DNA from 3 places in the Paenibacillus sp. NRS-1782 genome. Region 3 is predicted to be linked to each of the others. Evidence: predicted binding sites of a transcription regulator. Region 3 holds the regulator's gene; each other region holds the start of a gene.
The links. The regulator Rex, encoded in region 3, represses fermentation and respiration genes when NADH is low (regulators of the CRP and FNR family bind a similar motif). The targets are predictions, from matches to a motif close to TTGTGAAATATTTCACAA.
Positions count from the first base shown of each region.

Region 1: nirB (nitrite reductase large subunit NirB) is a predicted target of Rex. The motif match lies at 2,760-2,777, and genes of this name have one in related genera.
Region 2: pflB (formate C-acetyltransferase) is a predicted target of Rex. The motif match lies at 1,732-1,749, and genes of this name have one in related genera.

Region 1 is NZ_JBITPH010000019.1:48,836-54,036, reverse strand. Features, by position in the region: gene nirD (nitrite reductase small subunit NirD) at 1-198, opposite strand, end outside; gene nirB (nitrite reductase large subunit NirB) at 241-2,670, opposite strand; gene ACIFQM_RS08430 (TetR/AcrR family transcriptional regulator) at 2,983-3,555, shown strand; gene ACIFQM_RS08425 (Asp23/Gls24 family envelope stress response protein) at 3,601-3,951, shown strand; gene ACIFQM_RS08420 (spore germination protein) at 4,285-5,201, shown strand, end outside.
Region 2 is NZ_JBITPH010000051.1:217,862-223,062, reverse strand. Features, by position in the region: gene adhE (bifunctional acetaldehyde-CoA/alcohol dehydrogenase) at 1-1,455, shown strand, start outside; gene pflB (formate C-acetyltransferase) at 1,783-4,044, shown strand; gene pflA (pyruvate formate-lyase-activating protein) at 4,110-4,868, shown strand; gene ACIFQM_RS20675 (stalk domain-containing protein) at 5,091-5,201, shown strand, end outside.
Region 3 is NZ_JBITPH010000051.1:57,949-63,149, forward strand. Features, by position in the region: gene ACIFQM_RS19835 (DUF5590 domain-containing protein) at 678-1,202, opposite strand; gene ACIFQM_RS19840 (amidohydrolase) at 1,240-2,541, opposite strand; gene ACIFQM_RS19845 (redox-sensing transcriptional repressor Rex) at 2,528-3,181, opposite strand; gene dinG (ATP-dependent DNA helicase DinG) at 3,227-5,201, opposite strand, start outside.

The DNA of each region.
Region 1 (5,201 bases), on a different contig from region 3:
AATGTAATGACCGGATACCATCGCTTCGGTAAGCGGCCCCCCTTTAGGATGCGGGCTGGAATTTTCAACAGCGTAAAGCTTGTTCTCCGAAGTGCGGAAAACTGCGATTTCGTTATCATCCAACCGAATCGTCCGCCCCATTCTATTTGGAAAATCCTTACTGTGACCGACGATAAGCCACTCAGCATGTTTGATCATTCGCTTGATTGCTCCCTTCTCCAGGCATGATTTTAAATACATTCACACAACAGACGGTGTAACGACTTCAAATAAATTTTTGCGCGAATCGGCATCGTTGATGATCTTTTTCCATGGGTCTTCAACCTGTTGCAGTGCAAATTCGATCCGTTCTATTAAAGCTTTGCGATGATCTACATCGTGCACGACAGCCTTCCGAATCTCTTCAAGGCCGGTCCGTTCCACCCATTCCGAAGTACGCTCCAGATATTGGCCTGTTTCCCGGTACAGTTGCATCACGCTTCCCACAATCTCAATCAGTTCATCGTCCGTTTTCACTTTGCAGAGCGAATCAGCCAACCGCGCTTTTATACCACCGTTTCCACCGATAAAAATCTCCCAGCCTCCATCATTGCCTACAATCCCGATATCCTTTGTACATGATTCCGCACAGTTGCGCGGACATCCGTTGACCGCTAATTTAAATTTTGCCGGAAAATCCAATCTTTCAAATTTCCGTTCCAGCAATTCTCCCATTCCCATAGAATCCTGTGTACCAAATCGGCAAAATTGTGATCCAACACAGGTTTTAACCGTACGAAGAGATTTGGCATAGGCATATCCCGACGGCATATCGAGTTCTTCCCACACTTTAGGCAAATCCTCTTTACGGACACCAATCAAATCCAGCCGCTGTCCTCCTGTTACTTTAACAACTTTAACGTTGTATTTAAGAGAAACATCAGCTATTTTCTTCAAATCCTCTGGAGTTGTTACACCGCCGTACATTCTTGGCACAACTGTAAACGTTCCATCCTTTTGAATATTCGCGTGCAGCCGCTCGTTCACAAACCGGGAATCTTCCTCATTTTCATAGGTATCCGGGTTCATCATACCCAAGTAATAATTCAGCGCCGGGCGGCATTTGGAGCATCCTTCATCATTATGCCAACCAAGCACATTCATGACTTCACGCGTCGTTGTAAGACCCTTGGTTTTAATAGCCGTTACAATCTCATCCCGGCTCCATGTTGTGCAGCCACATATTCCTTGCTTGGCTGTCGTCTTGAAGCTGTCTCCAAGAACATACTGGAGAATTTGTTCAACGACCGGCTTGCACCCTCCGCAGGACCGCGTTGCCCCGGTACATGCCTTAATTTCGTCGACTGTGGTCAATCCATTTTCATGGATCGCATCAACAATTGCCTTTTTGGTCACACCGTTGCAGCCGCAGACAATTTCATCATCAGCCATCGTTTCAGCGGATAAGGTTTTAGCCCCGTCTTTACTGCATCCGGTACCCATGAGCTGTCCATATATCTCATCTGTCATCAACGTTTGCTGCCGCACATACTTCTGAAGACTAGCAGATTCGCTCACATCTCCGAACAGTACGGCTCCAACAATCCTATTTTCCCGAAGCAACACTTTTTTGTAAGTGCGCTTCCACTCATCCTTGGCTACAATCACCGTATGCTCAGAAGCAGTTATGAATTCACCAGCCGAGAAAACGTCCACTCCTGAAATTTTGAGCTTGGTAGAAACCACCGATCCCATATAGCCCTCGGTATCCGCACCTGCCAAATGTTTGGCAATTACACTTCCCTGTTCAAACAGCGGAGCAACCAGACCGTAACAGATCCCTCGGTGTTCAACACACTCCCCTACTGCATATACATCCGGCATGGAGGTCCTCATCATATCATCGACCACAATTCCACGGTTCGTTTCCATGCCACTTTGCACAGCCACCTGAATATTTGGCTTGATCCCGACGGCCATAACGACCAAATCCGCTTCCAGTTCGCTTCCGTCCGAAAACCGCAGTCCCTGTACCCGATCTTGACCGTACACCTCTGCAGTTTGCATTTGCATAGCAAACTTGATCCCCTGACGTTCTAGTTCTGCCCTCAGCATCGTAGAAGCTTCCGGGTCCAGCTGACGCTCCATCAGATCCTCCATCAAATGAACGACCGTTACGTCCATGCCGAGATTGACCAAGCCTTTAGCCGCTTCCAGTCCCAACAGCCCTCCACCAATGACTGCTGCCTTTTTATAGGTTTTCGCCGCCTCAAGCATTGCCGAGCAATCGGCGATATCTCGAAAACCGATGACGCCTGGTAATTCTTTTCCCGGAATAGGCAAGATAAACGATTGAGAGCCAGTAGTCACCAAAGCTACATCGTAATCCATTTCAAGTCCGTCCTCCGTGTAAATCCTCTTTCTTTCTCCGTCGATGCTTCGCACCGTTTTCCCAGTATATAAAGTAATACCTTGGTCCTCGTACCATTGCAAATCGTTCAGTATGATATCATCAATCGTCTTACTACCTTCCAGTACATAAGAGAGCATGATCCTGTTATAGTTCGGATGCGGCTCATTTCCCAGGACCGTAATTTCATACTTATCCGTTAATTTTAAAATTTGCTCGACCGTATTGATGCCGGCCATACCGTTTCCAATCACAACAAGCTTTTGTTTACCGTTTGTCATGTACCGGTCCTCCATTCATTCGACAAGATTTCCTACGTTCTTATGAATATTGCTTATGCTACTATTCTAAATACAGCAGATTGAGCTATATGTGATCACAGTCACAATATAGTTCAAATTATAAATGTTTAGGGATTTCCCTATTCAAATTCAAGGGATTCAGGTAAGAAACTGAAATTGAGTTATTATGATGATTTTTGAAAAGTGGATGCTCCTATTTGACTCTTCTCAGTATTTGATTTAAAATTCAATTAAATGATACAAAAAACTATCAATTAATAATATATGATATCAAATAAATAAGGAGTTCCCATGAAGAAAGACATGACAACGATCAAGCAAGTGAGGCTTAACAGCCTTTTGGATGTAGCTACCATGCTACTTATTGACAAGCCAAACGCCTCCATGAATGAGATTGCTGATTATGCAGGAATTGGTATTGCCACATTGCATCGATATGTTGAAAGCAGAGAGCAACTGATGATTTATCTGGGATTTCGGGCCATCGAAGTCGTAAGTGAAACCATGAAAGGGATTTCCTTGGACGAGGAAAACTATGAAAATTACATTCCAGAGTTGATTGAGGCACTTATTCCGTTAGGAGACAAAATTTATTTTCTTGCTCATGATGCATCCGTCAACTTCAACAAGGATATTGAAGAAGCGGATCAGAAGCTAAGGGAACCCATCCTGCATGTGATTGAAATATTGCAACAAAAAGGTTATTTTCACCTGCATATCGATAAAGATTGGATCATGAATGTCCTCTACTCGTTACTATTTCTAACATGGCAACAAGTAAGGAACGGCAATATTGCGAAAAATTCTGCGGCGGCACTGGTTGTAAATACTTTTTACCATGGATTCAAAGCATCTGATTACTGATCACACTAGATTATGAAGAGGCGAACCACGCGAGGAGGAATCTACATGTTAATTCAAAACGTATTGGGGAGTATTGCGATTTCCAAAGATACTATTTCTAAAATCATTGGCAAGACAGCAACGGCAACAATGGGAATCTCATCGATGTCAACAGGAGTCGTCGAAGGAATCACTAACAAGTTAAGTGGGAAAAGCCTGCACAATGGCATTGAACTTCATGTGACAGAATCAGGACTGGATGTCGATTTAAGCATTGTCGTTCATTACGGAACAAGAATGTACGATGTAGGCAGAGAATTACAGAGGAATGTTCGGGAAGCCATCGAGAAATATACGGGCCTATCCATTGGCATGATAAACGTCAAAGTACAAGGGATATCCCTATCCGTTAATTAAATCGCGCAGCAATCCTTTCTACAGAACAGCTTAAGTTCTATGGCACTCCACATCATATATTTTATAGATTAATCGACAAAGAAACCGTCCTCTGGAAGAATGGAACAACCATTCAACATGCCCCAGAAGCGGTTTTTTTTGCTTTCTCCTACCATTTATCCCATCCAAATTTTCTGTATATATCCTTTCCTTCTCTGCATCTTCGGAAGTGTTATGAAGAGATAGCAAGTCATCAGACAGTGTAATGAGTAAATAAATCCTTTACAAGGAATACTTTATGGACAACCTGCTATTCTACGGGGACATGAATTGAATTGTTTGGGGGTCATCATCATGTGGTCTAAAATAGTACCTTATATTCCAAGCTGGGCTACATTATTTCAGGCAGCCCTCGCGTTGATTTTTCCATTAGGGATTTATTATATAAACCGCTCAATATATTCACTTGTAGGAAGTAAGGGAGCGAATTCCAAACAACCTGCTGACCGTCCAATGGATGATAAAGACCACGCTGATCAGCAGCAGGCAACAGGCTCCAAAATTTCAGGGAATTATGATGCCGATTTGAAATCACTCCAAGAGGCTATAGGCGAGAATAGTGATGTGCATTTTCGTGAGTTTATGGCTAAGAAATTTCATGCACGGTCCGTGTTAATCTTCATAGAAGGTATGCAGGATGAAGGGCTTATAAACAAGCAGGTATTGCAGGTATTGATGCTTGACGGCCAACAGGAACAATCGGAAAGCATAAGTAAGTCTTTTATAAAAGAAAGCTTGATGCCACTTACGCAAATCAGTGAAGTTGCAGATATGGAGAATCTGTACGAATTAATCCTTTTGGGCTATACCGTGTTATTAATGGAAGGCCTGAATGAAGCACTGCTGGTCGGGCCCCCTAACGGCCCCGTTCGACCCGTGAATGAGCCGACCTCTGAAGCATTACTTCGGGGTCCCAGAATCGGCTTTACGGAAGTATTAAGTGAAAACACTTCGATGCTTAGACGTCAAGGCCTAAATAAAAGTCTGGAAATAAAGAAATTTCAGGTTGGAAGCAGAATCAAAAAAGATCTGGTTATCGCGTACATCAAGGATATTGTAAATCCGGATCTTCTTCAGGAAGTGAAGGACAGAATTTCAAAAATAGACATGGATTTTTTACCTGAATCCGGTTATGTGGAGCAACTTATTGAAGACAATTATTTAAGTCCATTCCAGCAGGCTCACAACACTGAACGCCCCGACCGTGTCAT
Region 2 (5,201 bases), 160 kb from region 3:
GAGGACGTTATCGCTCGGTTCGCAAATCGTTTGCAAACAGGCCGTATTATTGTAAATGCACCTTCCACACATGGTGCGATCGGTGACATCTACAACACCAACCTTCCATCGCTGACACTCGGTTGTGGTTCGTACGGACGTAACTCGACTTCGTCGAACGTATCGGCAGTCAACTTGATTAATGTGAAAAGGGTGGCGAAACGTACGGTGAATATGCAATGGTTCAAAGTACCTTCCAAAATTTATTTTGAAAAAAATTCGACTCAATATCTTGCTAAAATGCCTGATATCACACGTGTAGCCATTATCACAGACCCTATGATGGTGAAACTCGGATATGTGGATCGTGTCATCCATTATTTACACCAACGCCAAACACCAGTAGCTATCGAAGTGTTCTCGGAAGTAGAGCCAGATCCATCGACAGTTACGGTAGAACGTGGTACTGAAATGATGAGACGTTTCCAACCGGATTGTATTATTGCATTGGGCGGCGGTTCGCCGATGGATGCGGCTAAAGGCATGTGGATGTTCTATGAATACCCAGATACTGATTTCAACAACTTGAAACAAAAATTCATGGATATCCGCAAACGGATCTACAAGTACCCGCGTCTTGGTCAGAAAGCACAATTTGTAGCCATTCCTACAACCTCGGGTACAGGTTCGGAAGTTACGTCGTTCGCAGTTATTACAGACAAAAATCAGGGCAACACGAAGTATCCGCTGGCTGACTATGAGCTGACTCCTGATGTGGCCATTATTGACCCTGAGTTTGTATACTCGCTGCCTAAAACAGCTGTAGCGGATACAGGTATGGACGTACTGACACATGCCATCGAGGCCTACGTGTCTGTAATGGCTAGTGACTACACAGATGGTCTGGCAATTAAAGCCATTCAGCTGGTATTCCAATATCTGGAGCAATCGGCTCTGAGTGGCGACAAACTGGCTCGTGAAAAAATGCATAATGCTTCCACGCTGGCAGGAATGGCGTTTGCCAATGCATTCCTGGGTATTAACCACAGTCTTGCGCACAAATGGGGCGGACAATACCATACAGCGCATGGTCGCACGAATGCCATTTTGTTACCACACGTCATTCGTTATAATGCGAAAAAACCGACGAAGTTTGCTTCGTTCCCTAAATATTCGCACTTTGTTGCGGATGAGCGTTATGCAGAAATTGCACGCATACTGGGACTGCCTGCCCGTACAACGGAAGAAGGGGTTAACAGTCTGATCGAAGCGATCCGCAAACTGAACAAAACACTCGGTATCGAGGAATCGTTCCAGCAAATCGGCTTCGATGCGAAGGATTTTGAATCGCGTGTAGATTATCTGGCTGACCGTGCTTTTGAGGATCAATGTACAACTGCGAATCCGAAGCTGCCGCTGGTTACCGAATTGGCTGATGTATACCGCAATGCCTTCTACGGACGTTTTGACCAATAATATATAGGTACGAAGAGGCTTGTGACTAAGCATTTTCCCGTTAATACCAACGCAGGCTCTCTATAATAGAGGGCCTGTTGGTTTGGGAAGGGAGGTGAACGGCAAGGATAAAAGTACGGGCGTGAAGCTAAAGAAAATAAAGTGATAAATGTCACCTATATTGTGATTTTTGTCACATACTACACTCTATCATTATTCTACAATAAGGGTGTAAGAAAGGTCCCGACACTGAGCGTAAGGCATCGGTGAAAAGGCCGGGCTCGAGACACAATTTTAATGTGAAAAAAATCACAAGTCCGGAAGACCAAACAATTTGGAGGGATTTACATGTCGGTGATTGAGAGAGAATTACAAGAGCAACAATCTGGCTGGAGAGGTTTCAAAAAAGGTAAATGGACTAAAGAAGTCAACGTCAACGATTTTATTGAAACCAACATCTTACCTTATGTCGGTAACGAAGAATTTCTAGTTGGCCCTACCGCCAACACAACTGCACTGTGGGATATTGTATCCGATCTTACCAAAAAAGAGTTGGCAAACGGCGGCGTGCTTGATGTAGACGTGAATACGCCATCCACCATTATTTCACATAAGCCGGGCTATCTAGACCGGGATAAAGAACAAGTTGTCGGTGTACAAACAGACGCTCCATTCAAACGCTCTTTGCAGCCGTTTGGTGGAATTCGGATGATGATCGACGCTTGCAAAGCCTATGGCTTTGAAGTACCGCAAAGCATTGTTGATATCTTCACTCATATTCGCAAAACGCATAATCAGGGTGTATTCGACGCTTATACCGATGATATGAGAGCAGCTCGTAAAGCGGGTATTATCACTGGTTTGCCAGATGCATATGGTCGTGGTCGCATTATCGGTGATTACCGTCGTGTAGCACTGTACGGCGCAGACTTCCTGATTAAAGACAAAAAGGCTCAACTGAAAAGCCTTGAAGTGGACTCCATGGAAGAAGATGTAATTCGTCTGCGTGAAGAAATTTCCGAGCAAATTCGCGCTTTGAACGAGCTGAAACAAATGGCTGCTGAGCATGGTTTTGACATCTCAAAGCCTGCTAACAACGCGAAAGAAGCTTTCCAATGGGTGTATTTTGGCTATCTGGCAGCGATCAAAGAACAAAATGGTGCAGCAATGTCCTTGGGACGTGTATCTTCCTTCCTTGATATCTATACTCAACGGGATCTGGAAGAAGGGGCAATGACAGAAGAGCAAGCACAAGAATTGGTCGATCATTTCGTTATGAAACTGCGTATTGTTAAATTCCTGCGCACACCTGATTATAACGAACTGTTCAGCGGAGACCCAACATGGGTAACTGAATCCATTGGCGGAATGTCCATTACTGGAGAAACCCGGGTTACTAAAAACAGCTTCCGTTTCTTGCACACCCTGTACAATCTGGGTCCTGCACCGGAACCAAACCTGACTGTACTATGGTCAGAAAAATTGCCTGAAGGCTTCAAAAAATATTGTGCCAAAGTATCCATTGAAACCAGCTCCATTCAGTATGAAAATGATGATTTGATGCGTCCGATTTATGGCGATGATTATGGTATTGCTTGTTGTGTGTCGGCAATGAAAATTGGTAAACAAATGCAATTCTTTGGTGCCCGTGCCAACTTGGCTAAAGCTCTGCTATATGCAATTAACGGCGGTGTGGATGAAAAATCAGGTGCTCAAGTGGGTCCTGAATATCCTGCAATTACAGGTGAAGTGCTGGATTACGAGGAAGTGCTGAGCCGCTTCAAGCCCATGATGGAATGGTTGGCAAAACTGTACATGAACACTTTGAACGTTATTCACTTCATGCATGACAAGTACAGCTACGAACGGATTGAAATGGCGCTGCATGACCGTGATATTGTCCGTACGATGGCTTGTGGTATTGCTGGTCTGTCCGTTGCAGCCGATTCCCTGAGCGCTATTAAACATACGAAGGTGAAACCGATCCGTAACGAAAAAGGCATCGCCATTGACTTTGAAATTGAAGGGGAATACCCTTGTTACGGTAATAACGATGATCGTGTTGATAACATCGCAGTAGAACTGGTAGAGTCCTTCATGGGCATGATCCGCAAGCACAAAGCTTACCGGAATGCGATTCCTACTCAATCTGTATTGACCATTACTTCCAACGTGGTGTACGGTAAGAAGACAGGTACAACACCGGATGGACGTAAAGCTGGCGAACCGTTTGCACCGGGTGCGAACCCAATGCACGGTCGCGACAAAAAAGGTGCCTTGGCTTCCCTTAGCTCCGTAGCTAAATTGCCTTACGAGCACAGTCTGGATGGTATCTCGAATACCTTCTCCATCGTGCCTAAAGCACTGGGTAAAGAAGAAGAAACACGCAAAACGAATCTCGTTTCCATGATGGACGGCTACTTTGGAAGCCATGCGCATCATCTGAACGTCAACGTGTTTGCTCGTGAACAATTGCTGGATGCGATGGATCACCCAGAAAACTATCCACAGCTTACAATTCGTGTGTCGGGTTATGCCGTTAACTTTATCAAGCTGACTCGTGAACAACAGCTGGATGTTATTAACCGTACCTTCCACGGTACAATGTAACAAAGCTTTACGTATTATATATTACAATGACGCACGCATAGCGGATGCGGGAAGGAAGATGCAACATGCTGAAAGGTCACATACACTCATTGGAAACCTTCGGGACCGTCGATGGTCCCGGCATCCGCTTCGTGCTTTTTATGCAAGGATGCTTGTTAAAATGTCAATATTGCCATAACCCGGATACTTGGGCTTTAAATGAAGGCAATCCAATGACACTGAAGGAGGTATTGGCTGAAATTGAGCCATATTTAGCCTACTACCGTTCTTCGGGAGGCGGATTGACCGTATCCGGTGGAGAACCGACACTGCAAGCTCATTTTGTAGCAGAGCTGTTCAAAGAAGTGAAGCAACGCTGGAATTTGCACACGACGCTGGACAGTAACGGTTTTAATGACGCAGGCCGTATCCAAGAACTGCTGGACGTAACGGACTTGGTGTTGCTGGATATTAAGCATATTGACAACGACAAGCATATTAAGCTTACAGGCAAGTCCAATGACCGTATGTTAAGTACGGCACGCTGGTTGTCTGAACAAGGACGCAAGATGTGGATTAGACACGTGTTTGTACCGGGTATTCATGATGATGAGCAGGATCTGCTGAATTTGGGACGGTTTATCGGAACGTTGAACGGAGTCGAAAAGTTCGAAATTTTACCCTACCATCAAATGGGTGTATACAAGTGGGAAATGCTCGGCAAGGTGTATCCGCTGGAAGGGGTTCCGTCCCCTACAGATGAAGAGGTTCAACGGGCTTATCGTCTCATTGAAGAGGGCCGGTTGGAGACTGCAGGGATACATGTCGCCGTCCGTCTGCAATAATGTTGAATGACTGTTAAAATACTTTCTGTTTATGAAGCCGCCGCCCCATCAGGTCAGATGGGGCGGCGTTTTTTTTATTGTAGTATTTCTTGCAGCCACAGGAGAAAGATCCCTTTTTTTTATGTTCAGCAAAATTCCCAGCAACTTTTGGGCAACATCCGCGTCTAATAGTATGACTTTTTACGGGGATGATAATAATTTGGTAATAGAAGGAGACAGACAATGAATTTCAAGAAATGGACCATGCTCACCGCGCTTGCGGTAGCTCAGGTGGCTGCAGTAGCCCCTGTAGGAGCAGAAGCAGTATCCACTGTTCAATCCACCGATTCGGTT
Region 3 (5,201 bases):
GACACGGGACGAATGTCAACACATAAACCAGACTGCATGATCTATAGTGATCAGCAGGTCTTTTTCTATCATTTTTGTCTATCACTTATAAATTATAGTATATCATAACGTATATCTAATATCGAAGGCAATGTGTGGGGGAGTTGGGGGTAGGCAAAATCCTTGGTTATGGTGAGACGCTCCGTGAATGATTTGATCTTACGATCGCTGTTGCCATGGGATTCTTTTGATTATATAAAACATTTAACGGTTAGAATCCCATGACAAAGGCGAACGCTATCGCTTCTCCAGATTCAAATCCTCCACTCCACTCCGCTGCTGCACAGTCATAAAGATGAATTTTGCCCTAGGAGGGCAGTTGGGTAGGTAGGCAAAGATGCTTCGCTGGCTTGCAGCCAAGCTTCGCGAGGGGTGTTAGCTAAAAAGACGTAAATACGAAATTCCATCGTATTTACGTCTTTTTAGCGTGTAAAACCCAAAACGGAGATAAACGCAGCGGCGTCCGTGCCTTCTTACACCAGCTCTAATGAAAAGAGTGGTGCTTGGAGTGGCATCATGGCGGTCAGCCAGCGGAATGAGCCATTGAATCTGAAGAAGCAACAGCGATCGTAAGATCAAATGGACTACGCAGCGCTCCTAGCACTCCCAAACCACCATCAGCCACTCCCCACAGCACTCTAATAATTAGGCAAAATATACTTTATCCCCATCGCTCCCCCATCCGAGAAGCGATAAAAGGTATAGTAATGATGACTGCCGTCATCGTAAAACAACTGCCACACATATTGACCGTTAAACACACTCGGCTCAAGTCTTACAATATCTATACCTGGAAGCTGTTGCTGGATCATGGCTGTCATTTTTTGCTCGTCGACTCCGTTTTTCAGTAGCTCGGTATGAACACTGCTATTATCTGCGACAGGCACATTAGGTTGACCCTCCACTTTTTGAAAAGGGACCCACACCATAATATTTTCATTCTGAGCATTTTTCCCTTGAACTACCCAGTATACCTGATCCCACACCGACTTCCACGTCTGAGTCGTGGTAACCAGACCACCCGATTGTTTGGCCTTTACGATAGCGGCATTTCTCTCAGTCACCTGGTCTTGAGTAACATAGGAATAATACCAGAAAATGCTGACCAGGATCAGTATGACGGCCAGAATGGCGACCACTATCCATTTTTTCTTATTTTTCAAACCTGTGCTTCCTCTCTAAGGGGATGTGACACCTGAATTAGCGCGACAGCAGCCCTTCAAAGGCGGCTTGTGCCTCATGCTTGATACGTTCCTCATCCATAGTCAGGCACTCACCGTTTTTCACAACCTGACGACCGTTAACCCATACATGGGCTACGTCTTTGGCGCTTGCAGAGTATACCGCATGGGAAATGAGATCCGTACGCGGCAAGAAATGAGCCTGATTGAGATCAAGCGCGATAAAGTCAGCCTTGTTGCCTGCTGCCAGCGCCCCTACCTCATTCAAGCCAATCGACTTCGCTCCGTACTCCGTTGCTAGACGCAACGCCTCACCCGCAGGAACTGCGGTTGGGTCGCCAGATACTCCCTTGTGAATGAGTGCAGCCAGACGCATTTCCTCGAACATATCCAGGTTATTGTTACTGGCGGGACCGTCTGTTCCGAGAGAGACAGTAACGCCTGCACGGAGCAGATCAGGCACTCTTGCCACACCGCTCGCCAGCTTCAAGTTGCTGCCCGGATTATGCGAAACCGCTACACCACGTTCAGCCAACAAAGCTATTTCTTCGTCATTCAAATGAACAGCATGGGCAACAAGCGATGGACGGGAGAAAAAGCCGAGCTTATCCAAATGCGCAACCGGGCGCAAGCCGTAGTCGCGTACGTTTTGCTCTACTTCGGCAATCGTTTCGGACATATGCGTATGCAACGGTAAGTCCAACTCATGCGCAGCCTGCACGAATTTTTCGATAAACGCAGGCGGACACGTATACGGCGCATGCGGAGACATCATAGTCGTAATGCGACCGTCTGCTTTTCCATGCCAATTACGCGCAAAATTCACAGCCTCAGCCAGCTTGATCCGCTGCTCTTCCTCCGAACATAATCCAATCGTTCCACGCATCAGACTGGCACGAATGCCGGACTCTTCAGCTACACGAGCCACCTCGTCCATATGATCATACATGTCCAAAAAGGTGGTTGTACCACCTTTCAGCATTTCCAGCACGGACAAGGACGTACCCCAGTACACATCCGTAGACGTAAACTTGGCTTCCATCGGCCACATTTTTTCCTGAAGCCATACTTGAAGAGCCAGATCGTCCCCATGCCCGCGCAGCAGAGACATCGCCGCATGACCATGTGTATTAATCAGGCCAGGTAAAAACAGCAGCCCGTTACCATCAATTGCTTCCGTCTCTTCCTCACCCGCTGGCAAAGTCTCGCCAATATAGGTAATGCGGCTGTCCTCCACGATCATATAGCCGTGGATTACCCCCGCTTCCGGTCTGTTCACGGCAAAAGAGCCGTTCTTAATCATCCATTTATTTTCCATCATGTTGCATATCTTCCTTTCCGTCTTCCAAATAATAAGCGAGGCTTAACAAATCTGTTGTAAAATCTGTGACATGTATTCGAATATTTGCTGGTGCTTTGAGAGTGGTCGGGGCAAAGTTCAAAATCGCTCCAATCCCGCTATTTATGAGCCTGTCAGCCACGTTCTGAGCTTCAAAATCCGGTACGGTAATAATCCCGATCCGAATGTTTTGTTCCTTCACGGTCGCTTCCAGTTCATCCATTGGCTGTACGACCAGCGTATTGATCTTGGTTCCGACCTTATCTGGCACAGCATCAAATACTGCTACAATTTTCATATTGTCTTTTAAATAAGCATTATAATTCGAAAGGGCTTGCCCCAGATTACCTGCTCCGACCAATACCACGTTAATTTGCTGATCGATTTTCAGGATATGGCGTATTTTCTCGATAAGATAAGTAACATCATAGCCGATACCCTTACGGCCAAAATCTCCAAAATACGCTAGATCCTTACGAATTTGAGCCGGATTCAAATCCAGTCTTTGTCCTAACTCCTGGGAAGAGACCGTAGCCACCTCCCGTTTGTGCAGTGCATTCAGATAACGTAAATATACGGGTAACCTCCGTACGACAGCCTCTGAAATTTTATCTGATTTCATACATGCTCCCCCTAATTGTAACGGATATATATAGATGTCCGTCCGTTATACCTCTGTCTCCGGGGCGGATTGGAGCCACTCGGCGATACGGGGCACCATTTGCTCCGTCGGCATATGCTCCATTTTTGGTCCCGGTAACGAGTACAAAAAGTGCTTCCCGTAATAGGATTCGATCACACGCGTATCATAAACGATAACAACCCCGTGGTCGCTCGCGGTACGTACCAAACGTCCAAATCCCTGTTTGAAGCGAATGACAGCCTGTGGAACAGACAGCTTCATAAAAGGATTTTTCTTCTGCTGCTGGAGCAGCTCACTTTTAGCCTCCAGCAGCGGGTGATTGGGCGGTTGGAACGGCAAGCGGACGATAGCCAGACACGTCAGCGCCTTGCCCGGAATATCGACGCCTTCCCAAAAGCTGCTGGTTCCCAGCAACACAGAAGCTTTAGCTTCCTGAAAACGTCGGGTCAGCTTGCTGCGACTCCCACTGTCCACGCCCTGCCCCAGCACGGTGATGTCACTGGATGCTAACGCCTCCTTAAGCGGCTCATACACCTGCCGGAGCATGCGATAGGAGGTAAAGAGAACGAGCATTCTCCCCCGCGTCGCTTGGGCAGTCGCACCTAGCGAGCTGACGAGCATATCTACAAAATGCTCATCTCCTACACTGCCCTTCACGCTCGGGAAATCCCTTGGAATGACTAGCAACACCTGATCCCTGTAGTTAAAGGGTGACGGGAGCTGCGTAGTCATCAGCCGCCCTTGATCTGCGGCCTCCTGCAAGCCGAGCTGATCGGTCATGTACTGAAACGACTTATCCACCGACAAGGTAGCAGACGTCAGAATAATGCTCCTTTTCTTGTCAAAAAACATTTCTTTCAGCTGGCGGCTCACATCGACGGGCACCGCATAAAATTGTAGCGACTTGCTGCGGAACTGTCCGCTCGCTTCGAGCCAATATACGGTCGTCTCATCATCCATCCGCATGAAAAAGCGCAAGCTTTCCCTAATGCCTGCCAAATCCTTAAGCAGCCCCGTAATATCTGTAATGAGGCTGTCAGCCGCATAATCGTCATGTTCTTCCTTCACATCGAGCATCAGCTTGTCGCCCCTGCGCAAAATTTCGCTCATCGTTACATAAAGCTGATTTTCCAGCGCAGCAGCCTGATCCCACTTGGCAGGCTTGGCCGACGGCTTGAGACGGGAAGAAAACTGCCCTGTTTCGCCCGGTGTCGCATCACTTCGCTCCGGCAGCATGCCAAACAGCTTGTCGCTCAGCAGATCCCAAGTCTCCTTGACCTCCAGCACGAGCGGATACAGTTGGTCAATGGTAGAAGCCCAATCGGTCGATTTCTCATGCCCCGACTTTGCCAACTGCTGACGCAGCGAAGGCAATTGTCCGTTCTTGCTGTCCTTGAACAACCGGGTCAGCGTATGCACGAGTGTGAAATATTTCATATGCATGCCCAGGTGCTTACCAGCGACTTCCTCCAGATGATGCGCTTCATCAATGACCAGATGCTCATAGCTCGGCAACAGCTGATGACTCGCTTTTACGTCCGTAAAAAGCTTGGAATGATTCGTAATGACCACATCGGCTATTCCCGCCTCGTGGCGCGCACGATGATAAAAGCATTTGCGAAACCATGGACAAGAACGACCAAGACAGGACTCTGAATCACTGGCCACCGTTTCCCAAAAATCTCCGCCACGATTGCTCAGATTCAATTCTTCATCATCACCGGTTTCTGTTAACGTCAGCCAGACAATCATCTGGGCCGCTGTAATTAAATCTTCCTTCGGCGTTGCGAAGTCTCTTCTGTTTATTTTATGTTCAAACTTACGCAGACACAAATAATGTCCCCGGCCCTTAAAAATGGCAGCCCGGAACGGGAAAGGGATCACCTTGGTCAGCATCGGAATATCACGCTCGCGTAATTGCTCCTGCAGGTTGATCGTATGCGTACTAACCATGACTCGCTGTCCATTTTTCACACTGTGATATAGCGAAGGGAGCAAA